3 regions of the Citrobacter sp. C1 genome follow, and region 1 is predicted to be linked to each of the others. Evidence: predicted binding sites of a transcription regulator. Region 1 holds the regulator's gene; each other region holds the start of a gene.

Evidence for each region. The regulator PhoB, encoded in region 1, activates phosphate uptake and scavenging genes when phosphate is short. The targets are predictions, from matches to a motif close to CTGTCATAAAACTGNCNNAT.
Region 2: the regulator PhoB is predicted to act here: its motif matches at 4,497-4,516, upstream of uvrB (excinuclease ABC subunit UvrB).
Region 3: the regulator PhoB is predicted to act here: its motif matches at 5,734-5,753, upstream of kdgR (DNA-binding transcriptional regulator KdgR).

The regions. Positions count from the first base shown of each region.
Region 1 is NZ_CP115035.1:3,878,418-3,888,509, forward strand. Features, by position in the region: gene proY (proline-specific permease ProY) at 1-916, opposite strand, end outside; gene brnQ (branched-chain amino acid transporter carrier protein BrnQ) at 998-2,317, opposite strand; gene phoR (phosphate regulon sensor histidine kinase PhoR) at 2,730-4,025, opposite strand; gene phoB (phosphate response regulator transcription factor PhoB) at 4,076-4,765, opposite strand; gene sbcD (exonuclease subunit SbcD) at 4,958-6,160, shown strand; gene sbcC (exonuclease subunit SbcC) at 6,157-9,288, shown strand; gene araJ (MFS transporter AraJ) at 9,482-10,092, shown strand, end outside.
Region 2 is NZ_CP115035.1:3,487,032-3,497,123, forward strand. Features, by position in the region: gene moaA (GTP 3',8-cyclase MoaA) at 1-756, opposite strand, end outside; molybdenum cofactor riboswitch at 744-889, opposite strand; gene yvcK (uridine diphosphate-N-acetylglucosamine-binding protein YvcK) at 1,178-2,086, shown strand; gene uvrB (excinuclease ABC subunit UvrB) at 2,246-4,267, opposite strand; gene bioD (dethiobiotin synthase) at 4,900-5,580, opposite strand; gene bioC (malonyl-ACP O-methyltransferase BioC) at 5,573-6,328, opposite strand; gene bioF (8-amino-7-oxononanoate synthase) at 6,315-7,469, opposite strand; gene bioB (biotin synthase BioB) at 7,466-8,506, opposite strand; gene bioA (adenosylmethionine--8-amino-7-oxononanoate transaminase) at 8,583-9,872, shown strand; gene IB214_RS16945 (kinase inhibitor) at 9,930-10,092, shown strand, end outside.
Region 3 is NZ_CP115035.1:2,098,304-2,108,395, forward strand. Features, by position in the region: gene IB214_RS10165 (GAF domain-containing protein) at 1-321, shown strand, start outside; gene proQ (RNA chaperone ProQ) at 418-1,104, shown strand; gene prc (carboxy terminal-processing peptidase) at 1,124-3,172, shown strand; gene htpX (protease HtpX) at 3,365-4,246, shown strand; gene IB214_RS10185 (MFS transporter) at 4,296-5,669, opposite strand; gene kdgR (DNA-binding transcriptional regulator KdgR) at 5,845-6,636, shown strand; gene IB214_RS10195 (YobH family protein) at 6,750-6,989, opposite strand; gene mgrB (PhoP/PhoQ regulator MgrB) at 7,153-7,296, shown strand; gene IB214_RS10205 (YebO family protein) at 7,371-7,652, shown strand; gene IB214_RS10210 (DUF2627 domain-containing protein) at 8,292-8,435, shown strand; gene cspE (transcription antiterminator/RNA stability regulator CspE) at 8,448-8,657, shown strand; gene ftsI (peptidoglycan glycosyltransferase FtsI) at 8,877-10,092, shown strand, end outside.

The DNA.
Region 1 (10,092 bases):
CCACGCCAAAGACATCAGAGTTGATCGCCGACAGCGAGGCGGTCAGCACCACAAAGTTAAGGATACCTGCCGCAAAGGTAATGCCCATATGCTGGAACGTCAGAACAAAAGGACTCCCGTCGGTGCCCACCTGATTCCATGGGTAAATAGACATAATGACGAACAGCGTGCCCACGTAAAACACGAGGATTCGCATCGGCACGGAGTTAATTGCACGCGGGATCGACTCCTGCGGGTTCTTCGCTTCACCGGCAGTAATGCCGATGATTTCAATGCCACCATAGGCAAACATCACCATTTGCAGCGACATAATCATGCCCAACCAGCCGTTACTGAAGAACCCACCGTTGCTCCACAGGTTATGGATGCCGGTTGGTTGCCCACCGTTGCCGATCCCCCAAATGATGATGCCAAAACCGGCGACAATCATAATGATGATGGTGGCGACCTTAAAGAATGAGAACCAGAACTCCAGTTCGCCAAACACCTTCACACTCATCAGGTTGATGGCGCAGATAATCAGCACTACGCTCAGAACCCAAATCCAGTGCGGCACCGCCGGGAACCAGACGCCCATATAAATACCGAAGGCGGTCACGTCGGCAATAGCGACAATCAGGATTTCAAAACAGTAGGTCCAGCCGGTAATGTAGCCTGCCAACGGTCCGAGGTTTTCCTGCGCATAGCGCGAAAACGAGCTGGCTGCTGGGTTATGAACGGACATTTCGCCCAGCGCGCGCATGATAATGTACGCCGCCGCGCCGCCGATAATATAGGCCAACAACACGCTCGGCCCTGCCATTTTGATGGCATCGGCTGAGCCATAGAACAGCCCGGTACCAATTGCCGAACCTAATGCCATAAAGCGGATGTGCCGGGTGCTCAGCCCACGCTTTAGCTTGTTATTACTTTCCATCGATTCCTAACCTGTTAACACAATAAAAAAACCACGGGGCCATATTAATAGCCCCGTGGTTAAAACTTATTGTCAGTGATATTAGTGTGCGCTGGAGGTCACTTGTCGACCTGCTGCGCGGTCCCAAATTACGGCCAGGACCACCATCACGACTGTTGGCATCAACCACGCCAGACCTTGCTCTGCCAGCGGTAAACGCTGGGTCCAGGCTGGTAACACGTCGCCAATTGCAGAAGCTTTAATGCCATCAAGGATACCAAAAATCAGGCTGATAAACATCGCAGGTGCAATGACGCGGGAAGAATTATGCCACCATGAGCGGGTAAAGCTTAATACAACCAGTGCGATACAGGGCGGATAGATAGCCGTCAGGACCGGAATCGAGATCTGAATCAGGTGGCTCAGGCCGAGGTTTGACACCACCATCGAGAAGCCGCCAAGGATAAACACCAGCGTACGGTAAGACAGTGGAATGTACTGCGCAAAGAACTCAGCACACGCACAGGTCAGGCCAACCGCCGTCACCAGGCAAGCGATGAAAATCAACGCGGCCAGCAGCAGGCTACCTGCACCGCCGAAGGTGTGCTGAACATACGCATGCAGAATTGCCGCGCCGTTAGCAGACTGATCGACCAGAATCGCGCTGTCTGAACCCAGACGGAACAAGGCGAGGTACAGCAGCGTTAAGCCGACACCAGCCATCAAACCTGCCCAGACGGTATAACGTGTCAGTAGACGTGCTTCAGTAACGCCACGCGAACGCGCGGCGTTCACGATAACAATACCAAAGACCATCGCCCCCAGCGTATCCATCGTCAGATAGCCGTTCACGAAGCCGTTGGAAAACGCCGCAGTTTGATAGGCTTCCATGGCATTGCTGATCGGACCGGCAGGCCAGATAATCGCAGCAACAGACAGCACAACCAGCGCCAGAATTTTCAGCGGCGCGAGGAAATTCCCCACGGTATCCAGCAGTTTGCCCGGATAGAGCGACACCAGGATGACAATCGCGAAATAGACCACGCTGTAGATAAACAGCGGCAGCGCGGAGTCACCTGTCAGCGGGGCAATCCCCACTTCAAAGGAGACCGTTGCGGTACGCGGCGTTGCAAATAACGGCCCAACGGCCAGATAACAGACGGTAGCCAGTACTAAACCGGCCACTTTGCCGATCGGAGTGCTGAGGCTGTCTACACCACCGCCGACTTTCGCCAGCGCCACAACGGTGAGCACCGGCAGGCCAACAGCGGTAATCAGAAAGCCAAAAGCCGCAGTCCAGACGTGTTCGCCGGCCTGCAAACCAACCATTGGGGGGAAAATAATGTTACCTGCACCTACAAACAGTGCAAATGTCATAAATCCCAGTGCGATGATATCGCGCGATTTTAACTGATGGGTCATAAAGTCTTACAGCCTGTGGATGTGAATGTGGTGTTGTAAAGGTTAAATTTTTGCCCTTCCCTTTTGGGACGATACAGCGGCATTTTTAATCAATTCCAGCGGGAAATTCTCCCAGCCGGGCGCGGCGAAGAATAGTTTTTCGATTTACCGCGTAAATGCAGTCGGTATGACAGCACATGGTGCGCAATTTAAACGCTTATAACGTTTTAAAGCAAGGTGGGATCTAAAAACCAGAACAATATAGCGATATGAAAAATCCAGTTAGAACAAAACACCATTTCCGGGAAAAAGGTATGGGTAATAATGCGAACAAAAAACAATCAGACGTCGTAAAATTCAGGATGACTGTATTGACCCGCGTAAAAAAGCCAGCTTTCGCTGGCTTTTGGAAAGATAATCTTACGGATACGCCTCAATCGTTACTTTTGGCAAGTAAACGTTCCGCTAGCACAAAGCTAAACCGCGTCCCTTTGCCCGGCGTACTCTCGATATTCAATCGGCTGTCGTGATGATTTAAAGCATGCTTCACAATAGCCAGCCCCAGCCCGCTACCGCCCGTTTGCCGCGATCGCGCTTTATCCACGCGGTAGAAACGCTCGGTCAAACGAGGAATGTGCTCAGGCGCAATCCCTGGCCCATTATCTTCGACGCTGAACTCGGCTCCCGCCGTCGCCCGCTGCCAGCGCACGGTGATGTGCGTTCCCGCCGGCGTATGGTTCACCGCGTTATAGATAAGATTCGAGATTGCGCTACGCAGTTGCTCCTCGTTACCCATCACGCTCAGGCGATTATCCACGTCGAAGGTAAACGTGTGTTTATTCTGGCTCAGCGTTTGTGCTTCGTGCTCAGCCACGCGCAGTATCATCGGCACATCCACTTTTTCATTCTGCGGCAGTGTCGGTGCGGCTTCTATTTTCGATAGCGTCAGCAGCTGTTTCACCAGCCCTTCCATACGCTGCGTTTGCTCACGCATGGTATCCAGCGCTTTCTCTCGCGTTGCCCCTTCCAGGGGATGCTCCTGCATCATCTCCAGATAACCTTGCAGCACCGTCAGCGGCGTACGCAACTCGTGGCTGGCGTTGGCAAAGAAATTACGCCGCGCGCCTTCCAGTTGGTGCATCTGCGTGACATCGCGCGCCACCATCAGCAACTGCTTGTCGGTATACGGCATCACCCTAATTTCCAGATGCCGCCCGGTATTAAGTACCAAATTAATTGGCCGACTAAAGTCGCGCGTTTTCAGGTATGAGGTAAATTCCGGGTAGCGAAGCAGGTTAAGAATATTTTGCCCACTATCGTCCGGCCAACGCAGTCCCAGAACCTGCTGTGCCAGGCCGTTACACCAGAAAATCCCACCCTCTTCGGTGGTCAGTACCACCGCATCAGGCAGCGATTCAGCCCCGCTGCGAAAACGCTTAATCAGATTACCCAGTTCGCGGCGGCGTTTTTTGTTACGCAGTTGCATTTGATGCAGGCCGTAAAGCAGCGGTTCCCAACTGCCCCGCCCCGGCGGAGGCGTCATACTCCTGTCGACCCACAGCCACCAGGACAAACGCAGTAAATTCCAGAAATGCCAGATAAGCAGACCCGTTACCGATGCCAGTAAAAACCACGGCAGATAACCGAAAAAAGCACTAAGGATAAAAGCCGGAATGCAGCAAAGTATCAGCTCCAGTACCAGCCTTTTCCATGACAATCGTTCCAGCAAACGTCGCACTCCCTATACAACTTGATCTAATGGGCTATTTTCCGTGCCGGTCAGAAGCGGGTTGAAAAACGGTATCCCGTTCCGCGTACCGTCTGCACCATGCGATCGTGGCCGCTGTGCTCCAGCGCCTTACGCAAGCGGCGGATATGCACGTCAACCGTCCGGTCTTCTACGTACACGTTGGTGCCCCAGACATGATTAAGTAGTTGTTCGCGGCTGTAGACGCGCTCAGGATGAGTCATAAAGAAATGCAGCAGTTTGAACTCAGTTGGCCCCATATCCAGCGGTTCTTCGCCGGTCATTACACGATGCGAGGTGGGATCAAGGCTCAGCCCCTGCATCTCAATAACTTCTTCAACCGCCATTGGTGAAATACGACGCAGTACGGCTTTAATGCGCGCCACCAGCTCCTTCGGCGAAAACGGCTTGGTGATATAGTCATCCGCACCGGTTTCCAGCCCACGTACGCGATCTTCTTCATCACCTCTTGCCGTCAGCATCATCACCGGGATGTCCCGCGTCATCGCTTCACGTTTGAGGTGTTTAATGAACTGTAACCCCGAGCCACCGGGAAGCATCCAGTCAAGCAGGATAAGATCCGGCCAGGGTTCATTGAGTTGATTCACCGCACTGTCATAGTCTTCGGCTTCTACAGGTTGGAACCCGTTTTGCTCGAGCACGAAGCAGACCATTTCACGAATTGGAGCTTCATCTTCTACGACCAGAATACGTCTCGCCATGATTTGCCCTGTTTTAATTTAATCGTTCATACCCTCTATACGCCGCCATTATGCGTCAGATTTATGACAGATTTATGAAAAAGATAGTCCAGGCTTAACCAATGTTGTTGAATTATGACAGCCCGGAAACAAGATATTCACGCCATTGCAAGGGTATAATCCCCCTCATTGCTTTTTCGTCATGGAACTCGTATGCGCATCCTTCATACCTCAGACTGGCATCTGGGCCAAAACTTCTACAGCAAGAGCCGCGCCGCCGAGCATCAGGCCTTTCTTGACTGGCTGCTGGAGACCGCACAATCCCATCAGGTGGATGCCATTATTGTGGCAGGCGATATTTTTGATACCGGCTCACCGCCGAGCTATGCCCGCGAGATTTACAACCGCTTTGTCGTCAATTTGCAGCAAACAGGCTGCCACCTGGTGGTGCTGGCAGGCAACCATGACTCGGTCGCCACGCTTAATGAATCACGCGATATTTTGGCGTTTCTGAACACCACGGTGGTCGCCAGCGCAGGCCATGGACCGCAAATACTGAAACGCCGCGACGGCACGCCAGGCGCCGTGCTGTGCCCGATTCCCTTTTTACGCCCACGCGACATCATCACCAGCCAGGCGGGACTCACCGGCAGCGAAAAACAACAGCATTTGCTGGGGGCAATTACCGACTATTACCAGCAGCAGTACCTGGACGCCTGTGAACTGCGCGGTGAACGCAACCTGCCGATCATTGCAACCGGGCACCTGACGACCGTCGGTGCCAGCAAAAGTGACGCGGTACGTGACATTTATATTGGCACACTGGATGCCTTTCCGGCGCAGAATTTCCCGCCAGCAGATTACATCGCGTTGGGACATATTCACCGGGCGCAGGTCATCGGCGGAACAGAACATATTCGCTACTGTGGCTCGCCGATTGCCCTCAGTTTTGACGAATGTGGCAAAAGCAAAGGCGTGCATCTGGTGAGCTTCGAAGACGGCAAGCTACATACCGTCGACAATCTCACCGTACCGGTCACGCAGCCGCTGGCAGTATTGAAAGGCGATTTAGCCGCCATTACCGCCCAGCTTGAGCAATGGCGCGATGTAGAGCTGCAAACGCCCGTCTGGTTAGATATTGAAATCACCACCGACGATTACCTGCACGACATGCAGCGCAAAATTCAGGCGTTGACGGAAGACCTGCCGGTAGAGGTTCTGCTGGTGCGCCGCAGTCGGGAGCAGCGCGAGCGTATTATGGCCAATGAGCGGCGTGAAACGCTGAGCGAACTGAGCGTGACGGAAGTCTTTGACCGCCGTCTGGCGCTGGAGGAACTGGAAGCGCCGAGGCGGGAACGTCTTAATCAGCTGTTTAATGACACGTTACAGACGCTTGCCGGGGAGGCTGACGCATGAAAATTCTTAGCCTGCGCCTGAAAAACCTCAACTCCCTGAAAGGGGAATGGAAAGTCGATTTTACGGCAGAGCCTTTTGCCAGCAACGGTCTGTTTGCCATCACCGGGCCTACAGGGGCCGGAAAAACCACCCTGCTTGATGCGATTTGTCTCGCGCTGTACCACGAGACACCGCGCCTGAATACCGTATCACAGTCGCAAAACGACCTGATGACCCGCGACACCGCCGAGTGTCTGGCAGAGGTCGAGTTCGAAGTTAAAGGCGAAGCCTACCGCGCGTTCTGGAGCCAGAATCGGGCGCGTAATCAGCCTGACGGCAATCTGCAGGTCCCGCGCGTGGAACTTGCCCGCTGCGCCGACGGAAAAATCCTCGCCGATAAAATCAAAGATAAACTGGACATGACCGCCACGCTCACCGGGCTGGATTACGGACGGTTTACGCGTTCGATGCTGCTGTCGCAGGGGCAATTTGCCGCCTTCCTTAACGCCAAACCCAAGGAGCGCGCTGAGCTGCTGGAAGAGCTGACCGGCACCGAAATCTACGGACAAATTTCGGCAATGGTGTTTGAAAAACACAAAGCGGCGCGCAATACGCTCGAAATATGCGAAGCGCAGGCGGCGGGTGTCGTACTGTTAAGCGAAGAGCAGCAACAGCAGTTGCAGCAAAGTTTGCAGGTACTTACTGACGAAGAAAAAATTTTGCTGGCGCAGCAGCAACATCAGCAGAAAGATTTTCAATGGGTTACGCGCAGCGAAGAACTGGTTCGTGAACAGCAGCGCGTGGCTAGCTTAGCGCAGCAGGCCCAACAGGCGCTTGCGGACGCCGCGCCTGAGCTGGCAAGACTCCAGCTCGCTCAGCCTGCCAACCAGCTTCGTCCACTGTGGGATCGCCAGCAGGAGCAGACTGCACGCCTGGCGCAAACAAAGCAGCGGATCATTGAAGTAAATACTCGCTTACACGCTAAAACCTCGCTGCGCGCGCGCATCCGCAACGGTGCACTGCGCAGCCACGAGCAACTTCAGACCGAACTTACCGCACTGGCGCAGTGGTTGGCGGAGCATGATCGATTCCGCTTATGGGGCCAGGAGATTGCGGGCTGGCGCGCACTTTTTTCTCAGCGTAGTCGCGATAAGCATCAGCTTACGGCGCTCGCTGCCCGTATCGCTGAGTTACGCCAGAAACTGGCGGCGTTGCCGGAAAATGCCCTGACGCTCACCGCGGATGAGGTTGCGGTCGCGATGGAACAGCAAGCGCAATCACGGGCTTTCCGTCAGCGTCTGACCTCACTTCATGCTCGCTATCAGCCGTTGCAAAAACGTCTGCGTCAGAACGGTGAAAGCGTGCAAAAAGCGCAGGCGCAGCAGGCCGCGCTCAATGAAACGCTCGCGCTACGCCGACAGCAATATAAAGAAAAAAATCAGCACTACCTGGACGTTGAAACGCTCTGCAAACAGGAAGAAAAAATCAAAAGTCTGGAGGCAGAGCGCGCGCTTTTGCAGGCCGGACAGCCCTGCCCGTTATGCGGCTCTACTGCACATCCTGCGGTCTCGGAGTATCAGGCGCTGGAACTGAGTGCAAACCAGCAACGTCGCGACCAGTTAGCCAAAGAAGTCGCAGCACTGAAAGAGGAAGGTCTGCTGGTTCTGGGGCAGGTCAATGCCCTGACACAGCAAATCCAGCGTGAGACAGAAGAGATACAGACGCTCTCTCAGGAAGAGCAAGCACTCACTAAAGAGTGGCAGGACGTTTGCACCGCTCTGAATATTACGCTGAATATTCAGGAGGATATTACCGGCTGGATGGGCGAACAGGAGCACTACGAGCGCCAGCTTTATCTGCTCAGCCAGCGCCTGACGCTGGAAAACCAGTTACACGATCAGCAACAACAGGAACGCCAGTATCAACAACAGCTGGCGACGACGCATCAGGGGCTGGAAAGCGCCTTGTCCGCGCTGTCACTGACTGCACCGGAAGACGGCACAGAGGCAGCCTGGTTAAGCGCCCGCGAAACCGAATTCGCGCAGTGGCAGGAGAAACAGACGCAGCATGGCGTGATTCAGGAACGCATTCACGCCCTGAAGCCGCTGCTCGACACGCTTCCGGCAACGGACACCGCAGAAGCCGAAACGGTTATCCCTGAAAACTGGCGCGAAATTCACGACGACTGCGTGTCGCTGCAAAGCCAGCTTGCCGCACAGCAACAGCAGGAAACGCTGGAAAGCGAACGCTTGCAACAGTCGCAGGCGCAATTTACCGCCGCCCTGGCGGCCAGTTGCTTTGCCGATCAAGAGGCGTTCCTTGCCGCGCTGCTGGACGACGACACCGTCCGCCGCCTTGAGCAGTTAAAACAGACGCTGGAAAATCAATCGCAGCAGGCAACGGCGCTGTCCGGGCAAGCCAGCCAACAACTGCAGACGCATCAGGCGCTGCGCCCGGAGGGGCTGGACGCCGACGCACAAACCCTGCAAGCCCGGCTGCAACAACTGGCGCAACAACTGCGAGAGAACACCACCCAACAGGGGGAGTTACGCCAGCAGCTTAAGCAGGACAGCGATAACCGCCAGCGTCAGCAGGCATTAATGCAGCAGATTAAAGAGGCGGCCAGCCAGGTCGAAGACTGGGGCTATCTGAATGCGCTAATTGGCTCGAAAGAAGGGGATAAATTCCGCAAGTTTGCCCAAGGCCTGACGCTGGATAACCTGGTGTGGTTGGCTAACAATCAACTGACCCGCCTGCACGGTCGCTATCTGCTACAGCGAAAAGCCAGCGAAGCGCTGGAGCTGGAAGTGGTTGATACCTGGCAAGCCGACGCCGTTCGCGATACCCGCACGCTGTCCGGCGGTGAAAGCTTCCTGGTAAGTCTGGCCCTGGCCCTGGCACTGTCCGATCTGGTCAGCCACAAAACGCGCATTGACTCCCTGTTCCTTGATGAAGGTTTTGGCACGCTGGACAGCGAAACGCTGGATACCGCGTTGGACGCGCTGGATGCGCTAAATGCCACCGGCAAAACCATTGGCGTTATAAGCCACGTCGAGGCCATGAAAGAACGCATTCCGGTGCAAATCAAGGTGAAGAAAATCAACGGGCTGGGTTATAGCAAACTCGACAAGATGTTTGCGGTGGAGTAGTCGACAGACGGGTGCAGCTTCACAGGCCGGATAAGCGTTAGCGCCATCCGGCACAATATGTAGCATAATATTGCATACTCAGAGACGGATATGAAATGGCATTTCATTTCACTTATCCGCAAGCTATGCTCTTATTGGCGGCGAACGTTCGCCGCTGTGGCGCACATCTGCGCTGATATTGCTGGCAGGTCGTATGAAAAAAGTGATTTTCTCTTTAGCCCTCGGGACGTTTGGGCTGGGCATGGCCGAGTTTGGCATCATGGGTGTGTTAACCGAGCTGGCGCGAGATGTAGGAATTTCCATTCCTGCGGCGGGCCACATGATTTCGTTTTACGCCTTCGGCGTGGTGCTGGGCGCGCCGATTATTGCGATCTTTTCCAACCGCTTTTCGCTGAAACATATTCTGCTGTTTCTGGTCACGTTGTGTGTAATAGGTAACGCCATCTTCACCCTCTCCTCATCCTATTTTATGCTGGCGGTCGGCAGGCTGGTTTCCGGTTTTCCGCACGGTGCATTCTTTGGCGTCGGGGCCATTATTCTGACTAAACTCGCACGCCCGGGGAAAGTCACCGCCGCCGTCGCTGGCATGGTCAGTGGGATGACCGTCGCCAACCTGATTGGCATTCCCGTCGGTACCTGGCTGAGTCAGGCATTTAGCTGGCGCTACACCTTTTTGCTGATCGCCGTGTTTAACATTGCAGTCATTGCGTCGATTGCCTTCTGGGTGCCCAACATCAGTGACGAAGCAAAAGGCAAACTGCGAGAGCAATTTCACTTTCTGAAAAGCCCGGCACCGTGGCTTAT
Region 2 (10,092 bases), 390 kb from region 1:
ATACGGCATGATCAGACCGATTTCACCCGCATAATCGGGATGACAGAAAACCTGCGCCGGACCGTCGCTGCGCTGGCGTAGCTGATGGATCCAGCCGCGACGCAGCAGTTCATCGCGCAGTACCTGGCCGGAGATATGGTGTTTACGGAAGAGAGAACTGCCTTCGCCGGTTTCCATCAGCTCAATAAAGCGTAATTGAATCGGACGTGGCTGGATCCAGGCGAGAAAGGTGTCCAGTTGATGGTGGTTTACATCGCGCATCAGCACGGTGTTCACTTTGACTTTCTCAAAACCGGCATCAAAGGCGGCATCAATGCCCGCCATCACCTGTTGAAATTTATCCTGCCCGGTAATGGCATGAAACTGACGGGCGTCAAGGCTGTCGACGCTGACGTTCAGCGCCGTGAGCCCCGCCTCACGCCAGGTGGCGGCATCCCGTGCCAAACGATAACCGTTGGTGGTCACCGCTATCTGGCGGATGGCGTCATTTTCTCGCACGGCGGCGATGATGTCGGTAAAGTCGCGACGCAATGACGGTTCGCCCCCGGTCAGACGCACTTTTTCCGTTCCCAGATTGGCGAACGCACGCGTGACACGACGAATTTCATCAACGGTCAAAAAACCGTTATTGGTGACCCCACCGGGCTTGTAGCCATCCGGCAGGCAGTAGGTGCAACGAAAGTTACACACATCGGTAATCGACAAACGTAAGTAGTAAAACTTACGTGCGAAAGCATCGGTAAGTTGAGAGCCCATGTACACCTTTCCAAATACGGGAGGCGGAGTCATTTCTTCCTGCGCCCTGGTGACAATCTGATGTAAGCCTTGTCACGGCCAAAGCACCGTATCATTTGACCCAGGTGCAGAGGCTAGAGTGTTTATACTCGTCATACGTCGAGTACATGTTGGTTATGCCGATACTAGCGTGTAAATAACAGTTTTGCCATGTACACTTTCGCTATATAATCCTATGCATAGCGACATGATCGTGCAATTTCGCTACAGAATAAGCAAAAATCACAGTTTTGCATTGATATACATCATCTTGCTATCAGGTGGATGTCGTCAAAAAGAGGTAGATCGCCTAAATTTATTTTCACACAACACCGCCAGATAATTGCTGAAAACCCGTAATTTACGCTACTGTAACGGCGATCAATTGATATCAGGAATAACTATGCGCACTCGCACGTTGGCGGATCTGGATCGCGTTGTCGCTCTCGGCGGAGGGCATGGATTGGGACGCGTCCTCTCTTCACTTTCTCCTTTAGGTTCACGCCTGACGGGCATTGTCACCACCACCGATAACGGCGGCTCTACCGGTCGAATTCGCCGCTCCGAGGGAGGTATTGCCTGGGGAGATATGCGTAACTGTCTGAACCAGTTAATTACCCAGCCCAGCGTCGCATCCGCGATGTTTGAGTATCGTTTTGGCGGTAATGGCGAACTTTCCGGGCATAACCTCGGAAATCTGATGTTAAAGGCATTAGATCACCTCAGCGTACGGCCTCTGGAAGCGATCAATTTAATTCGCAGTCTGTTGAAAGTTGACGCGCATTTAATTCCGATGTCCGAGCTGCCGGTCGATTTAATGGCTATCGACGATCAGGGACATGAGATTTATGGCGAGGTGAATATCGATCAGCTCACTATCCCACCTCAGGAACTGATGCTGTCGCCAAAGGTGCCGACCACGCGCGAAGCGGTAGAGGCTATCGCTGAAGCCGATTTGATTCTGATTGGGCCGGGCAGTTTTTACACCAGCCTGATGCCTATCCTGCTGCTCGACGAACTGGCGCAGGCCTTACGTCGCACACCGGCTCCAATGGTATACATCGGCAATCTGGGGCGTGAATTAAGCCTGCCTGCCGCCAGTCTGACGCTTAACGATAAGCTGGCGATCATCGAACAATACGTCGGGAAAAAAGTGATTGATGCGGTGGTTGTCGGGCCAAAAGTCGATGCTTCAGCCGTGAGTGACCGCATCGTGATTCAGGACGTGCTGGAAGCCAGCGATATTCCGTATCGCCACGACCGTCAGCTGTTGCACGACGCGCTGGAAAAAGCGGTGCAAGCGTTAGGCTAGGTGGAATTGCCTGATGGCGCTACGCTTATCAGGCCTACCGAAGCGTTCTGTTCCGCCATCCGGCACCAAACACTGCCTGATGTGCTGCGCTTATCAGGCCTACCAACGCGCTCTATCCCGTAGGCCGGATAAGGGATTTATCCCGCATCCGGCACCCACTTACGATGCCGCGATAAACAGCTCGCGCAGCTGGTGCAGCTGATCGCGGATTTGAGCAGCTTCTTCAAACTCCAGGTTCTGCGCGTGCTTCATCATCTGCCCTTCCAGTTCATGGATTTTCTGCTGCAGCGCCTTCGGCGTCATATCCAATTCAACCACCTCGGACTTCGCGCCGGAACGCGACTTGCCTCGGCCCTTGGCTTTGGTCTTGGCAATATTTTGCCCCAGCGCCAGAATGTCGACCACCTTCTTGTTCAGCCCCTGCGGCGTAATACCATGCTCTTCGTTGTACTGATGCTGCTTCTCACGACGCCGTTCGGTTTCGCCGATCGCCTTTGCCATTGAGGCCGTAATTTTATCGCCGTAGAGGATCGCTTTACCGTTGATGTTACGTGCCGCACGGCCGATAGTCTGGATCAGCGATCGCTCAGAACGCAGGAACCCTTCTTTGTCGGCGTCCAGAATCGCCACCAGAGAGACCTCAGGCATGTCCAGACCTTCTCGTAACAGGTTTATACCCACCAGTACGTCAAACTCGCCCAGACGCAGGTCACGAATGATTTCCATACGCTCCACGGTGTCGATGTCCGAGTGCAGATAACGCACCCGCTCGCCGTGCTCTTCGAGGTATTCCGTGAGGTCTTCCGCCATCCGCTTGGTTAGCGTCGTCACCAGTACACGTTCGTTGATCGCCGCGCGGATACGAATTTCAGACAGCAGGTCATCGACCTGTGTTGCCACCGGGCGCACTTCAATCACTGGATCCAGCAGGCCGGTCGGTCGTACTACCTGATCAACGACGTCATCGCCGGATTTCTCCAGCTCATAGTTGCCCGGCGTGGCGGAGACATAGATGGTTTGCGGGGCCAGCGCCTCAAACTCTTCAAACTTCAACGGGCGGTTATCCAGTGCTGACGGCAGACGAAAACCGTACTCGACCAGCGTCTCTTTTCGCGCCCGGTCGCCGCGATACATACCGCCGATTTGCGGAATAGTCACGTGGGATTCATCGACCACCAGCAGGCCATCGGCTGGCAGGTAGTCAAACAGCGTCGGCGGCGGCTCGCCAGGCCCGCGCCCGGAGAGATAGCGGGAATAGTTTTCAATGCCCGAACAGTAGCCCAGTTCGTTCATCATCTCCAGATCGAACTGCGTACGCTGGCTTAAGCGCTGTTCTTCCAGCAACTTGTTGTTCGCCAGCAGGTTTTTACGCCGCTCGGCAAGCTCGACCTTAATGTCTTCCATCGCCTGCACAATGCGTTCGCGTGGCGTAACGTAGTGCGTTTTAGGGTAGACGGTAAAGCGTGGAATGCTGGATTCAACCTGCCCGGTCAGCGGGTCAAACAGCGACAGGCGCTCCACTTCTTCATCAAACAGCTCCACGCGCAGCGCAATGTCGTCAGATTCTGCCGGGAAGATGTCTATCACTTCACCGCGCACACGGAACGTCCCGCGCTGAAATGCCTGATCGTTGCGGGTATATTGCAGCTCCGCCAGCCGCCGCAAAATGGCGCGCTGGTCGATGATCATGCCGACCGTCAGGTGCAGCATCATTTTCAAATACAGGTCCGGGTCGCCCAGACCATAGATCGCGGAAACCGAGGCCACCACAATGACATCCCGACGCTCCAGCAGCGCCTTGGTCGCCGACAGTCGCATTTGCTCGATGTGTTCGTTGACCGACGCATCTTTCTCGATGAATGTATCAGAACTCGGTACGTACGCTTCCGGCTGGTAATAGTCGTAGTAGGAGACAAAATACTCTACCGCGTTATCCGGGAAGAATTCTTTCATCTCGCCATAAAGCTGGGCCGCCAGCGTCTTGTTGGGTGCCAGCACCATGGTTGGCCGCTGGAGGTCCGCAATGACGTTGGCGATGGTGAACGTTTTCCCCGAACCCGTTACGCCCAGCAGCGTCTGATGCGCCAGACCATCCTCCAGCCCTTCTTCCAGGCGACGAATCGCCTCAGGCTGATCGCCAGAGGGTTTAAAAGCGGAATTCAGTTTGAACGGTTTACTCATGAGCAGCTACCTGAAGCAATGGGCGGGCAGGTGTCTAATTTTACTCGCAGCAGTAGATTTTGCCAGTAAAATATACTGGATGAAAAAACAGTAACACACCACAATATTTCTGTTACGCCCCCTTAACCCCCATCACGGCGGGCTAAAATTTCACCGCAGGCAAGATAAAACACCAGCAAAAATGTGTTATCCCCAGACCTATGACTTTTTTAACATTTGTCAAGCCAGGAGATGAAAGTTTTATGGCAACAGATGACACTTCCGCGACAGCCATTGCTTTTATCTAACAATCTGTATTTGAATAACTATTTCCTCAAGCCGTCTTTCGCAGCAATTTAGTCGCAGGCCGCGTCTTCTCTCGCTTACATAGTGTTTTCTAACTCTAATGCACAAGGTTATCCACAGGAATAGTGGATAACTGTCTCCAGCCCGTGCTGACTGCCGCCTGGCAGAAACGTATCGATGTCCTTTTTTGGTCGAATAAAAAAAAATTATCGCTAAATTTTGATATTTATCAGCTAACGAAGCGGGCTGGAGCAGTCGAGATCCTGCTCGCATTTTCATCATTTTTTTGCCTGCCCAGGGCGTTAACACGGGCAGGCCACAGCAGCCTATCCGCACCAGAATGGCGCCTAAGGCAGCGTGCTCAGATCGATATAGCGTCCGGTCTCTGCCCGCTCCGGCGTCGCTGACAGCCACGGGATCTCGCCCAGCAGCGGTGCCGCAAGTGTGCGCCTCAGCGTCGCCATGTATTCAGCGTGACGCTTCCCTGGCGGGGTTACGTCATTGGCAACCCAGCCGACCAGCGTCAGCCCGGCCTGGCGTATCGCCTGCGCGGTCAGGAGGGCATGATTGATACAGCCGAGCTTCACGCCCACCACCAGAATCACCGGCAATTGTTCCGTTTGCACCCAGTCGGCAAAGCTCAGCGTCGGCGAAAGCGGGGTCAACCATCCCCCGGCCCCTTCTACCAGCACCCAATCGGCCTGTTTCTCCAGGACGCGTAAACCGGCAGACATCACCGGGGCCTGAATCGGTCGCCCTTCATCGGCGCTGATAATATGCGGTGACGTGGGTTCGGCGAAGGTATACGGATTGATGGCCGCATAGTCCACTGCCAACGTACTGTTCCGCTGCAACGCCAGGGCATCGCTGTTACGCAGGCCGTCTGCCGTCATTTCACTGCCCGAGGCGACCGGCTTGTAGCCCACGGTCCGGTAGCCCAACTGTCCTGCCGCCTGTAACAATGCACAGCTGGCGATGGTTTTACCGACCTCGGTGTCCGTCCCGGTGACAAAATACGTTTTAGTCACGTTGAATCACTCCCCAAAAAAGATGGTACGTCAGCGGGTATTTCCCCTGCTGCTGGGGCCAGGCTAACTGTAACTGTTGCAGCTGTGAGCGGGTCAGCACGCGCTGTTCGCGACCTTCATGCAAATGCGTCGCGCCAATGCCTTTGAGCGAACGCATGGCGCTCAGCGCATCGTCAAACCACAGCGTGACGGCCTGCATCTGATACTCAACCTCCCAGCCGTGCAGCGCGTTTTCCAGCTGTTCGACGGGTAAAAAACGGTTGGCGTGCGCCCGGTTATCCACCGCCTGCCACGCCTGACGCAGTTCCGGCATCGAGCCATGCGCCAGGGTGCTGAAGGCCACCGTCCCGCCGGGGCGCACGACCCGGTAGAGTTCGCCTAATGCGTGGCGTAAATCGCCGCACCATTGCACGGCCAGATTGCTCCAGGCCAGGTCAAACGTCGCGGTATCTTGCGGAATGGCCTCAATATCAGCCAGCAGATAATGGTGCGCCGCATCGTGCCGCAGGGCTTGCGCTAGCATAGGCGCAGACAAATCCAGGGCGCTGACCTCGCTCCCCTGCTCTCGCCAGTAGCGACTCATACGACCTGGCCCGCAGCCGGCATCCAGCACGCGGGCATACTGCCGCCCCGCCAGCCGCGCCAGTAACGCATCGGCGCTTTGGCGCTGTAATTCAGCGTGTTGTTCGTAGTGGGAGGCAGCGCGTCCGAACGCGGCGGCAATGGCCTGCTTATCAACCTGCGTCATGCAGCACCTCCAGCAAGCGGTCGATATCCTGAGCTTCATGCGCCTGAGTCAGCGTCAGTCGCAGTCTGGCAGTACCAACCGGCACGGTAGGTGGCCGGATTGCCGTCACCCAGCAACCCCGATCGCGTAACGTCTGCGCCAGCTGCAACGCTTTTTGGTTATCGCCGACGATCAGTGGCTGAATGGCGCTGTCTGACTGTGCCAGCAGCAAATCAGGGTTCGTCATACCGGCACGAAAACGCTGGATAAGCATCGCCAGCTTTTCCCGGCGCTCGTCGCCTTCAGGGCTGCGGATCACCGCCAGCGCGGCGCGCAACGCCTGAGCCTGCGCCGGGGGCATACTGGTGCTGTAAATCAGATGGCGAGCAAACTGCAGCAGATAATCGGCCACGCTGTCAGAGCAGAGAATGGCCGCCCCGCTGACGCCAAAGCCTTTGCCGAAGGTCACCACCAGCAGCTCGGGCTTGACCTGCTGCTGCCAGCACGAGCCGCGTCCTTCCTCACCGGTGACGCCAATACCGTGGGCATCATCCACCAGCAGCCACGCCTCCTGGCGCTGCGCCTCGGCGTGGATTTGCGCCAGCGGCGCGCTGTCGCCGTCCATGCTGAATACACCTTCGGTGACCACCAGCTGTTGCCCCGGACAGGGAGCCGCCAGCAGACGAGCTAAATGCTGAGTGTCGTTATGGGTAAAGCGGCGCAGCATGGCCGGGCTCAGACTGGCGGCCTCCAGCAGCGAAGCGTGGCTGAGTCGGTCTGCAACAATGCGATCCTGTTTACCCATCAGCGCGGCAATCACCGCCTGATTGGCGGCAAACCCGGAGGTAAACAGCAGCGCGCGTGAATAGCCCAGCCATTGTGCCAGTTCGTCTTCCAGCGCCTGATGCGCTATGGAATAACCGCTGACATGCCCTGAGCCGCCGCTGCCGACGCCAAATCGGTCGGCCCCTTGCTGCCACGCACAGACGATCTGCGGATGGTGGCTTAGCCCAAGGTAATCGTTACTGGAAAAATTCAGATATTGACGACCATCTGCCTGCAACCAACGCCCGGCGCCCTGCATCACCGCATGACGACGGCGCAGAGCATCGGCAGAACGACGCGCCGCCAGCGCATCGTCAATTTTTTGCTGCCAGGTCATACAGTTGCCGCGTTGTAGTAATCGTCAGTGTCTGGAGTGCGCAGGGCCTGTTCCAGACGCTGCTGCTGTTCGTTATCGCCCGCCAGCACCGCCGTTTGCTGGGGATTCAGGCCCAGCTTGCGGAACAGCAGCAGGTCTTTATCTTCGTTCGGGTTCGGCGTGGTCAGCAGTTTACAGCCGTAGAAAATCGAGTTAGCCCCGGCCATAAAGCACATGGCCTGGGTCTGTTCGTTCATTTGTTCGCGTCCTGCAGACAGACGGACATACGAGGTCGGCATCATGATGCGCGCCACGGCGATGGTGCGGATAAAATCAAACGCATCCACATCGTCATTATCCGCCAGCGGCGTGCCCTTCACCTTCACCAGCATATTGATGGGGACGCTTTCCGGCGGAGTGGGCAGGTTTGCCAGCTGCAGCAGCAACCCGGCGCGGTCAGTGACCGTTTCGCCTAAGCCGACAATGCCGCCAGAGCAGACTTTAATCCCGGCTTCACGCACTTTATCCAGCGTATCCAGGCGTTCCTGATACGAACGGGTAGTGATGATATTGCCGTAAAACTCCGGCGAGGTGTCGAGGTTGTGGTTGTAGTAGTCGAGACCCGCGCTGGCCAGACGCTGCGCCTGCGTTTCGTCCAGCGTACCCAACGTCATACAGGCTTCCAGCCCCAGTTCTTTCACGCCCTGCACCATTTGTTCCAGGTAAGGCATATCGCGCTCGTGTGGATTCTTCCACGCCGCGCCCATGCAGAAACGCGTTGAACCGGCTTGTTTGGCCTTACGCGCAGAGTCCAGTACCTGCTCAACTTCCATTAAACGCTCGGTTTCCAGACCGGTTTTATAGCGGGAACTTTGTGGGCAATATTTGCAGTCTTCCGGACAAGCGCCGGTTTTTATCGACAACAACGTACTGACCTGTACCTGCTGCGGGTCAAAGTGCTGACGGTGGATCTGTTGCGCTTCAAACAGCAGATCCAGCAGTGGTTTTTCAAATAATTCGGTAACTTGCGACATTGTCCAGCGAGAAGAATGAGCCATATTGGTGTTCGTTTCATTTTGAGTTTCGTGTAGACTCGTAAACCTAAATCTTTTTAATTTGGTTTACAAGTCGATTATGACAACGGACGATCTTGCCTTTGACCAACGCCATATCTGGCACCCTTACACCTCGATGACCTCCCCACTGCCGGTGTATCCGGTAGCGCGCGCTGAAGGTTGTGAACTGATTTTAGCCAGCGGCGAGAGACTGATTGACGGGATGTCGTCCTGGTGGGCGGCGATCCACGGTTACAATCACCCGCAGCTGAACGCCGCGATGAAAACGCAAATCGACGCCATGTCACACGTGATGTTTGGCGGCATTACCCATGCCCCGGCCATTGCACTGTGCCGCCAGCTGGTTGCCATGACGCCAGAACCACTGGAATGCGTTTTCCTCGCGGACTCAGGCTCCGTTGCCGTGGAAGTAGCGATGAAAATGGCGCTGCAGTACTGGCAGGCAAAAGGCGAATCTCGCCAGCGTTTCCTGACGTTCCGTAACGGGTACCACGGTGACACCTTCGGGGCGATGTCGGTCTGCGATCCTGACAACTCAATGCACAGTCTGTGGAAAGGGTATCTGCCGGAAAACCTGTTCGCCCCAGCCCCGCAAAGCCGGATGGGCGGCGAGTGGGATGAGCTGGATATGGTGCCCTTTGCCCGTCTGATGGCGGCCCATCGCCACGAGATTGCGGCAGTGATCCTGGAGCCTGTCGTTCAGGGTGCAGGCGGCATGCGCATGTACCATCCCGAGTGGTTAAAGCGCATCCGTAAGATGTGCGATCGCGAAGGTATTCTGCTGATTGCCGACGAAATCGCCACCGGCTTTGGCCGCACCGGTAAGCTATTTGCCTGTGAACACGCCGACATTACACCGGATATTTTATGTCTCGGCAAAGCGTTAACCGGCGGGACAATGACCCTTTCTGCCACCCTGACCACTCGCCAGGTGGCGGAAACCATCAGTAACGGCGAAGCGGGCTGCTTTATGCACGGTCCGACGTTTATGGGCAATCCGCTGGCCTGCGCCGTCGCCTCCGCCAGTTTGTCTCTGCTGGAGTCGGGCGAGTGGCGCTCACAGGTGGCTGCAATCGAAGCGCAACTGCGCCGTGAACTGGCACCGGCGGCGGATTCGGCGTATGTCGCCGACGTGCGCGTTCTCGGTGCCATCGGCGTGATAGAAACCACCCACCCGGTGAAGATGGCGGCGTTGCAGAAGTTCTTTGTCGATCAGGGCGTATGGGTCAGACCGTTTGGCAAGCTTATCTACCTGATGCCACCGTATATTATCCAGCCCGAGCAACTGCGTCGTCTGACCCAGGCGGTGAACGACGCCGTGCACAATGCAACATTTTTTAGCGATTAATCGGCGGTAAACTGTGCGTTTTCTGGCTACACTTTTTGGCTAACGAGAGGAGTCGGCATGAAACTTATCAGTAACGATCTGCGCGACGGGGACAAACTCCCGCATCGCCACGTTTTAAACGGCATGGGGTATGACGGGGACAATATTTCCCCGCATCTGGCGTGGGACGATGTGCCCGCCGGGACCAAAAGTTTTGTCGTGACCTGTTACGATCCTGATG
Region 3 (10,092 bases), 1.8 Mb from region 1:
TTCCAGGGAAAGATCGCCTGTGTGCGTATCCCTGTTGGGCGTGGCGTGTGTGGTACAGCGGTGGCGCAGAACCAGGTTCAGCGCATTGAAGACGTTCACAACTTTGACGGGCACATTGCTTGCGATGCCGCCAGCAATGCTGAAATCGTCCTGCCAATCATGGTTGAAAATCAGATAATCGGCGTGCTGGATATTGATAGCACAGCGTTTGGCCGCTTTACTGAAGAGGATGAACAGGGGCTGCGTACGCTTGTGGCACAGCTTGAAACCGTGCTTGCAATGACGGATTACAAAAAATTCTTTGCGACCGTCGCAGGATAATCAACGGATAACGTAGCAATTACTGATGACGTCATTATAATGACGCCTGTTCATGCCTGCGCTTGTTGGCTACGTCCGTTGTAATCAGGAAATTTCATGGAAAATCAACCTAAGTTGAATAGCAGTAAAGAAGTTATCGCGTTTCTGGCCGAACGCTTCCCGCAATGTTTTAGTGCGGAAGGCGAAGCGCGCCCGCTGAAAATTGGCATTTTTCAGGATCTGGTAGAGCGTGTTGAGGGTGAAATGAACCTCAGCAAGACACAGCTTCGTTCTGCCTTACGTCTCTACACTTCAAGCTGGCGCTATCTGTATGGCGTTAAGCTGGGCGCAACGCGTGTCGATCTCGACGGCAACCCATGTGGTGAGCTGGATGAGCAACACGTCGAACATGCGCGCAAACAGCTTGAAGAAGCAAAAGCCCGCGTTCAGGCGCAACGTGCCGAGCAACAGGCGAAAAAACGCGAAGCGGCAGCTGCTGCGGGTGAAAAAGACGGCGCACCGCGTCGCGAGCGTAAGCCGCGTCCTGCTCCGCGTCGTAAAGAAGGTGCAGAGCGTAAACCTCGCGCTGAAAAACCGGCCGCTCAAGCACCGCGTGCTCCTCGCGAAGAACAGCATACCCCAGTGTCTGATATTTCAGTGCTGAAGGTAGGGCAGTCTTTAAAGGTGAAAGCAGGTAATAATGCGATGGATGCCACCGTATTAGAAATCACCAAAGATGGCGTCCGTGTACAGCTGAATTCGGGTATGTCTTTGATTGTACGCGCAGAACACTTGGTGTTCTGAAACGGAGGCCTGGCCTGGCATGAACACTTTTTTTAGGCTTACTGCGTTAGCTGGTCTGCTTGCATTAGCAGGCCAGGCACTCGCTGTGGAAGACATCACGCGTGCCGATCAACTCCCCATACTGAAGGAAGAAACGCAGCACGCGACGGTGAGCGAACGTGTCACATCGCGTTTTACTCGTTCTCATTATCGCCAGTTCGATCTGGATCAGGCGTTTTCGGCAAAAATTTTTGACCGCTATCTGAATCTGCTCGACTACAGCCATAACGTGCTGTTAGCGAGCGATATAGAGCAGTTTGCTAAAAAGAAAACCGTCATCGGTGATGAACTGCGCACGGGCAAGCTGGATGTCTTTTACGATCTCTACAATCTGGCGCAAAAGCGCCGGTTTGAACGTTACCAGTACGCGTTAAGCGTGCTGGCGCGTCCAATGGATTTCACCGGTAACGACACGTTTAACCTCGATCGCAGCAAGGCCCCATGGCCAAAAAGCGAAGCCGAGCTAAACGCATTGTGGGACGGTAAGGTTAAATTCGATGAACTTAGCCTGAAACTGACCGGTAAAACCGATGCCGAAATTCGTGAAACGCTGACCCGTCGTTACAAATTTGCTATTCGCCGTCTGGCGCAGACTAACAGTGAAGATGTGTTCTCACTGGCGATGACGGCGTTTGCGCGTGAAATCGATCCGCATACCAACTACCTGTCTCCGCGGAATACCGAACAGTTCAATACCGAAATGAGCCTGTCTCTGGAAGGTATTGGCGCGGTTCTGCAAATGGATGATGACTATACCGTTATTAATTCAATGGTAGCGGGTGGTCCGGCAGCCAAAAGCAAGGCGATAAGCGTAGGCGATCGTATTGTTGGCGTCGGCCAGGCTGGTAAAGGCGTCGTTGATGTGATTGGCTGGCGTCTCGATGACGTTGTCGCGCTGATCAAAGGACCAAAGGGTAGCAAGGTTCGCCTTGAAATCCTGCCTGCCGGTAAAGGCACCAAGACACGTACCGTTACGCTAACGCGTGAACGTATTCGTCTGGAAGACCGTGCTGTTAAAATGTCGGTCAAAACCGTTGGCAAAGAAAAAGTCGGTGTGCTCGATATTCCCGGTTTCTACGTTGGCTTGACGGATGACGTTAAAGTTCAGCTGCAGAAGCTGGAAAAACAGAATGTTAGCAGCGTGATCATCGATTTGCGCACTAACGGTGGTGGTGCACTGACCGAAGCCGTATCGCTTTCCGGTCTGTTTATTCCTTCTGGCCCTGTTGTTCAGGTTCGCGACAATAACGGTAAAGTGCGCGAAGACAGTGATACCGACGGCGTTGTTTACTATAAAGGCCCGCTGGTGGTGCTGGTTGACCGTTTCAGTGCTTCTGCTTCTGAGATTTTTGCCGCGGCAATGCAGGATTACGGCCGTGCGTTAATCGTCGGGGAACCGACCTTTGGTAAAGGCACCGTGCAGCAGTACCGTTCTCTGAACCGTATCTACGATCAGATGCTGCGTCCGGAATGGCCAGCGCTGGGTTCCGTTCAGTACACTATCCAGAAATTCTACCGTGTTAACGGTGGCAGCACGCAACGTAAGGGCGTGACGCCGGATATCATCATGCCGACAGGCAATGAAGAAACTGAAACCGGTGAGAAGTTCGAAGATAACGCCTTACCGTGGGATAGCGTTGATGCTGCAACCTATGCGAAGTCAGATAATTTAACGCCGTTTGGTCCTGAATTACTGAAAGAACATAATGCGCGTATCGTTAAAGATCCTGAGTTCCAGTACATCATGAAGGATATTGCTCGTTTCAATGCCCTGAAAGATAAGCGCAACATCGCGTCTCTGAATTACGCTCAGCGTGAGAAAGAGAATAACGAAGATGATGCCCTGCGTCTGGCGCGTATCAACGATCGTTTGAAGCGTGAAGGTAAACCGCCGCTGAAGAAACTGGACGATCTGCCGAAGGATTACCAGGAACCGGATCCGTATCTCGATGAGACGGTGAAAATCGCGCTCGACCTGGCGCGTCTTGAAAAAGACAAGCCAGCGGAACAGTCTGCGACCAAACAGTAATATCCAACAGGCACAAGAAATTGTGCCTGTTTTTTTAACAAGCGTATGAAGTCGTCAGTCTGATACGGTAAAATGTAAAGTTGTGTCTTTCTACTGACTTAGCACGTATGCATGCTTGAAAATAGCCGTAAGACCCATACGATATGGGTAATCGCATAGTGCGTTTTGTTAAATTGAGGTTAAAAGAAAATTATGATGCGAATCGCGCTCTTCCTGCTGACGAACCTGGCTGTGATGGTCGTTTTCGGGCTGGTATTGAGCCTGACAGGGATTCAGTCAAGCAGCGTTCAAGGCTTGTTGATTATGGCTCTGCTGTTTGGTTTTGGTGGTTCCTTTATTTCGCTGCTGATGTCCAAATGGATGGCGTTAAAGTCCGTTGGTGGGGAAGTAATTGAACAGCCCCGTAATGAAAGAGAACGCTGGCTGATGAATACTGTAGCAACTCAGGCTCGTCAGGCTGGGATCGCTATGCCGCAGGTGGCTATTTACCATGCGCCAGATATTAACGCGTTTGCGACCGGTGCTCGCCGGGATGCGTCGCTGGTGGCTGTCAGCACCGGCTTGTTGCAAAACATGAGTCCCGATGAAGCCGAAGCCGTTATCGCACATGAAATTAGCCACATTGCCAATGGCGATATGGTTACCATGACGCTGATCCAGGGCGTGGTGAACACCTTTGTTATCTTTATCTCACGTATTCTGGCGCAACTCGCCGCCGGCTTTATGGGCGGAAACCGTGAAGAAGGTGAGGGTAGCAACGGCAACCCGCTAATCTATTTCGCGGTAGCGACGGTGCTGGAGCTGGTGTTTGGTATTCTGGCGAGCATTATTACCATGTGGTTCTCACGTCATCGTGAATTCCATGCGGATGCAGGCTCTGCCAAACTGGTGGGTCGTGAGAAAATGATTGCTGCGCTGCAGCGGCTGAAAACCAGCTATGAGCCGCAGGAAGCAACCAGCATGATGGCCTTCTGCATCAACGGTAAATCTAAGTCGCTGAGTGAGCTGTTTATGACTCACCCGCCGCTGGATAAGCGTATTGAAGCGCTGCGCAGTGGGGAATACCTGAAATAACCCGCAGCAGGTTAAATAATGAAGAAGCGCGTCGTTAGACGCGCTTTTTTTACGCCTGAATCCGAGGTTGGGTGATCCGCAGTCCGCTGACAATAGCGGCAAGCGTCGCCAGAATGCCAGCCGCCAGCAGAGACATGTGGGTACCGCTGTCGCCAAACTGATTCAACATCAACGCCACTAACGCGGCACCGGTGCTTTGACCCAGTAAACGCGCCGTTCCCAGCATCCCGCTTGCGCCACCGCTGCGTTCACGCGGCGCGGAAGTGATGATGGTATGGTTGTTTGGTGACTGGAACAGACCAAAGCCAGCACCGCACAGGATCATCGGCCAGATAATATTGAAGTCCGACGGGGCGGAGGGCAGCAACACCAGAGAAAATAACCCGCACGCCATCACTACCATGCCTAATGCCCCTAAAAGCCCGGCGTGGACGCGTTCAATCAGGTAACCCGCCAGCGGTGCCATAACCATGGTGGCCAGCGGCCATGGGGTCAACAACAGACCTGTTTCAACTTCACTACGACCCAACACGGTTTGTAAAAAGAAGGGGAGAGAGACCATGGCCAACATTTGCGCGCAGAATGAACAGATCGAGGTGCCGATGGAGAGCGAAAAAAGCGGTATGCGCAGCAGATCAACCGGTAACAGCGGTACAGGTAGTGACAGCTGTCGACGGACAAAGAAATAGCCCACCACGAGAAGTCCCGCCAGTTCAGCCCCGATTAGCGTGAGTGACTGTCCCTGGGCAAACCCACTGAGTGCAGTTATCAGCAAACCGAACGTTAACGCATTCATCACCGCGCTGGGTAAATCAAAACGGGGTTTATTGCTGCGTGCAGCGTTTGCGGGCAAAAAGCGCATAGCCAGCAGTAGAGCAATAATCCCAAGCGGTACGTTAATCAAAAACAACCATTTCCATGAGGCAATGGAGAGGATCGCCGCGGCAATAGTCGGACCTGCAGCAGACGAGACCGCCACGATGAATGAATTAATACCCATTCCGCGCCCCAGTTGGCGTTGAGGGTAAATAAGCCGGATCAGCGCCGTATTCACGCTCATTAATGCGGCTCCGCCAAACCCTTGTGCCACACGCGCCAGCGTAAGCATCTGCAGGGAATCTGATAATGCGCAGAAGAGAGATGCGAGCAGAAAAACGACCAGTCCGCATTTATAAATACGTCGGTAGCCAAACATGTCGCCCAAAAAAGAAAATGAGAGTAGTGAAACCACTATCGCAATTTGATAGGCATTAACGACCCAGATTGAACTGGCGGGGGAGGCCTGAAGATCGGCGGCAATTGTCGGCAGGGCAACATTGGCAATTGCGCCATCCAGTACGGCCATCGAAATACCCATAATAATGGTTAATATTGCGCCATATCGTTGGGGCAGCGGCAGGCCATCGGCCTGAAATTTATCCATAGGAAGTCAATATTGTCGGAAATTATGATGAGAATAATAATTTTAGCATTGATATTCAGGTGTTATGTCGCAGATTTGTAACTAAGTGGGCAAAGATGGATTGCGAGCATCGGTACGTGAAATTATAATAAAAACCGGTTCTGATTTTTATAAAACACTCGTAATGAGGTGATAAATGGCTATCGCAGATCTGGATAAACAACCCGATTCTGTTTCTTCCGTGCTGAAGGTTTTTGGCATTCTGCAGGCGCTGGGTGAAGAGCGCGAAATTGGTATAACCGAATTGTCGCAACGCGTCATGATGTCTAAAAGCACCGTTTATCGCTTTTTACAGACCATGAAAACGCTGGGTTATGTGGCACAGGAAGGTGAGTCTGAGAAATACTCTCTGACCCTGAAACTGTTTGAACTGGGCGCTCGCGCGTTGCAAAACGTCGATCTGATCCGTAGCGCTGATATTCAGATGCGTGAACTGTCGCGTTTAACTAAAGAGACGGTCCACCTCGGTGCGCTGGACGAAGACAGCATTGTCTACATCCATAAAATCGACTCGATGTACAATTTACGCATGTATTCTCGCGTAGGACGTCGTAACCCGTTATACAGCACGGCGATCGGTAAAGTACTGCTGGCATGGCGTGACCGTGACGAAGTAAAACAGATTCTTGAAGGCGTGGAATACAAACGCAGCACCGACCGTACGATCACCAGCACTGATGAGTTGCTGCTGCTGCTGGATAAAGTGCGTGAGCAAGGCTACGGTGAAGACAACGAAGAGCAGGAAGAAGGACTGCGCTGCATCGGCGTTCCGGTCTTTGATCGTTTCGGTGTGGTCATCGCAGGTTTGAGTATTTCATTCCCGACTCTGCGTTTTTCTGAAGAGCGTTTACACGAATATGTCGAAATGCTGCACACGGCTGCGCGAAAAATTTCAGAACAAATGGGTTATAACGATTATCCATTCTGATTTGATTTATACGCAATAGGTCAAAAGCCCCAGGTATTTTGTACCGGGGCTTTTTAAATGAGCAAAATTAATACAAGCCGACACCAATAACAGGTAATTTTCTTGCTTCAATATTAACCGTTATCGACAATGACGGTGCTTTTCCTTAACAGGGGACAGTCCGACAAGCCGATGATACCGCTGCTGGTATGTACGTACTGTGCGGTGCTGGTGCCCCGTGCCGTCAGGTACTTGCATTGCAGACCCAGTCCTGCTGCGTTCTCCTTACTCCCTATCAGCACGCCATAGCCACTCAGTAATAAACCAATCCAAACCAGAGCCAGCAATACAATTGCGCGAATAATCAGACGCATTACAACCTCTTATCTTTTCTCGTTATTATAAGATTAGCTTGTACACTGAATGAAACAAGTGAATCATTCCTAAAAATATTTATGCCGCTAAGGTTAACGTTGGGTTTAGGTAACGCATGATAATTTAGTCGCATAAGATGTGGATTCGGAGAGTGGAGTTGGAGTGAAAAAAATTCGGTGGGTGGTGCTGATCATTGTCGTACTGGTATGCATACTGATGTGGGCGCAGGTGTTCAACATCATGTGCGATCAGGACGTACAATTTTTCAACGGAATTTGTGCCATCAATAAATTTATTCCCTGGTAAGCGCATTTTAGCAACAGTTGATTACCTTCTTGTGCGGCAGTGGTAAACTACGCTGTCTACATTGAGGTGGTAAAATGAACGAAGTTTTGAACTCTGGCGCGCTAAGTTTTGCGTCTTTAGTGGTATCGGTGGTGGTTCTGGTTATCGGGCTTGTGCTGTGGTTCTTCATCAATCGGGCAAGCTCACGAACTAATGAGCAGATCGAGTTACTTGAAGCGTTGTTAGATCAACAAAAACGACAGAACGCATTGCTTCGTCGTCTTTGTGAAGCTAACGAACCTGAAAAAGCCGCAGAACCTGCAGTGAAAAACCAGGATGAAGATGAAAGTATCATTCGCCTGGTAGCAGAACGTTAGTCAACTGAAAGACAGGGTGGGCGTCTGATGACGCTGTTCTCAGATATTCCATCCTGTCGTTAACCCTGTCATATCATTTTCTTCTGCGACCTCCACGCGGTTCGCGCGGTGAACTGTCGATAACGTTCTTCCATCAATTCATGTTGGCCGATTAATTCTGTGCCTGTACGTGGTGTTAAATATAATTACCCATACGTTAATAATATGATTATGCCATTTTTGTGATAGTGATCGTTTTTATTATCAGCGAAACGTTTCTCTTACTTTTTTTGTGCTTTGTCATCATTCTTTCATTATTTTTCTGCAAAACCAGAAGACGGATCTCATTTTTACCGTTGTGACAAATTATGCATTACTAAGCATAAAAAATGATATTCAGCACACGGTGCATCAGTGAGTCTGGAACAACCTCACAAGGTGAGCTATGGTAGACATGTCGCGGCTGCTGCGTATGCCAGCCGGGGCAGGGCGGGAGCGGTGAGAATATATCCAGACTCGGTCTGGCGCATAACTGTGCAGTTGTCGTGAGATGAACTTCGGGATTTGTGCGACCGATCGAGACACGTTTAAAAATGGCTTGCCATTATTATCGTTGTATGTGATAACACGTTTTGGGTTAAACGAGGTACAGTTCTGTTTATGTGTGGCATTTTCAGTAAAGAAGTCCTGAGTAAACACGTTGACGTTGAATACCGCTTCTCTGCCGAACCTTATATTAGTGCCTCAAGCAGTAATGTCTCAGTTTTATCTATGTTATGCCTGCGGGCGAAGAAAATACTCTAAGGAATTTTGCAAATGGCAAAGATTAAAGGTCAAGTTAAGTGGTTCAACGAGTCTAAAGGTTTTGGTTTCATTACTCCTGCTGATGGCAGCAAAGATGTGTTCGTACACTTCTCTGCAATCCAGGGTAACGGCTTCAAAACTCTGGCTGAAGGCCAGAACGTTGAGTTCGAAATTCAGGACGGCCAGAAAGGTCCGGCTGCTGTTAACGTAACAGCTATCTGATCGAAACCACTGATTTGAAGCGCTCAGGCGCAGCAATTTCAGATATAAAGCCTCGCATTTGCGGGGCTTTTTAATTCAGATTACGTCAAAGTATTTCAAAATGCCGTCCCATTAGCGCTTTGTTGCAAAGGCGTGATATTCGTAGCATTCTTTTCCCCGCTTTCTGTCGCTAATTCTCGTTAAATCAGTCACCTGAAAAACTATCTTGCTGGAGAACAGGTGAAAAAGAAAAACGACGGCGATGCACGCAATTTTACTCCCGTACGTTTTGCCCTGCTTTGCGCGGCAATTTTATTGAGTCTGGGGCTGCTCCTTGGCAGGGTTGCGTGGTTGCAAATCGTCACGCCGACCAGTCTGGTGAAGCAGGAGGACATGCGCTCATTACGTGAAGTAACGACGGCATCACCGCGTGGAATGATTACCGACAGAGAAGGGCGACCGTTGGCGGTGAGCGTACCGGTTAATGCTGTCTGGGCCGATCCTAAGACGATTATTAGCAAAGGTGGTGTCGGGTATAACGAGCGCTGGCAAGCGTTGGCAAAAACGTTGAATTTGTCGCTTAGTGCACTGGCGGAACGCGTTAATAGTAACCCCGCCGGACGGTTTATCTACCTGGCGCGCCAGATTTCACCCCAACAGGCGCAGTGGGTTGATAATCTGAATCTTCCGGGGATTAATCTTCGCGAAGAGTCCCGTCGTTTCTATCCCGCCGGTCACGTTGCCGCGAATTTGATTGGCTTCACCAATATTGATGGCCAGGGTATTGAAGGGGTAGAGAAAAGTTTCAATAGCCAGTTGATGGGCAAACCCGGCTCGCGGTTGGTGCGTAAAGACAAATTTGGTCATGTGATTGAGAACATCACGGAAGTGATGCCGGTACCCGCACATGAGTTGCAGCTCAGCATCGATGAACGCTTGCAGACGGTCACCGAGGATGCGCTGGACAATGCCGTGACGTGGAATAAAGCCGAGTCAGGGGCGGCGGTACTGATCAACATCGCCACTGGGGAAATATTGTCGATGGCGAGTTTCCCGGATTTCAACCCCAATAACCGCGACGGTGCGGTGCTGGACGATTTTCGTAACCGCGCGATCAGCGATACCTTTGAGCCAGGATCTACCGTTAAGCCGTTGGTGCTTATGACTGCCCTGCAACAGGGAATTGTACAGCCCGACAGTGTGATTGATACCCACCCCTTTAATCTTGACGGGCACCGTATTCGCGATGTTGGCTATTATCCTGAGTTGTCGCTGACGGGTATTTTGCAAAAATCGAGCGATACCGGCGTGTCACATTTATCATTAGCTATGCCCATTCAGCGATTGTTGGACACCTACAAGAGCTTTGGTTTTGGCGAACCGACAGGTCTAGGGTTGACTGGCGAAAGCAGCGGCTTAATGCCTCAGAGACGTTACTGGAGCAGTTTGGATCGCG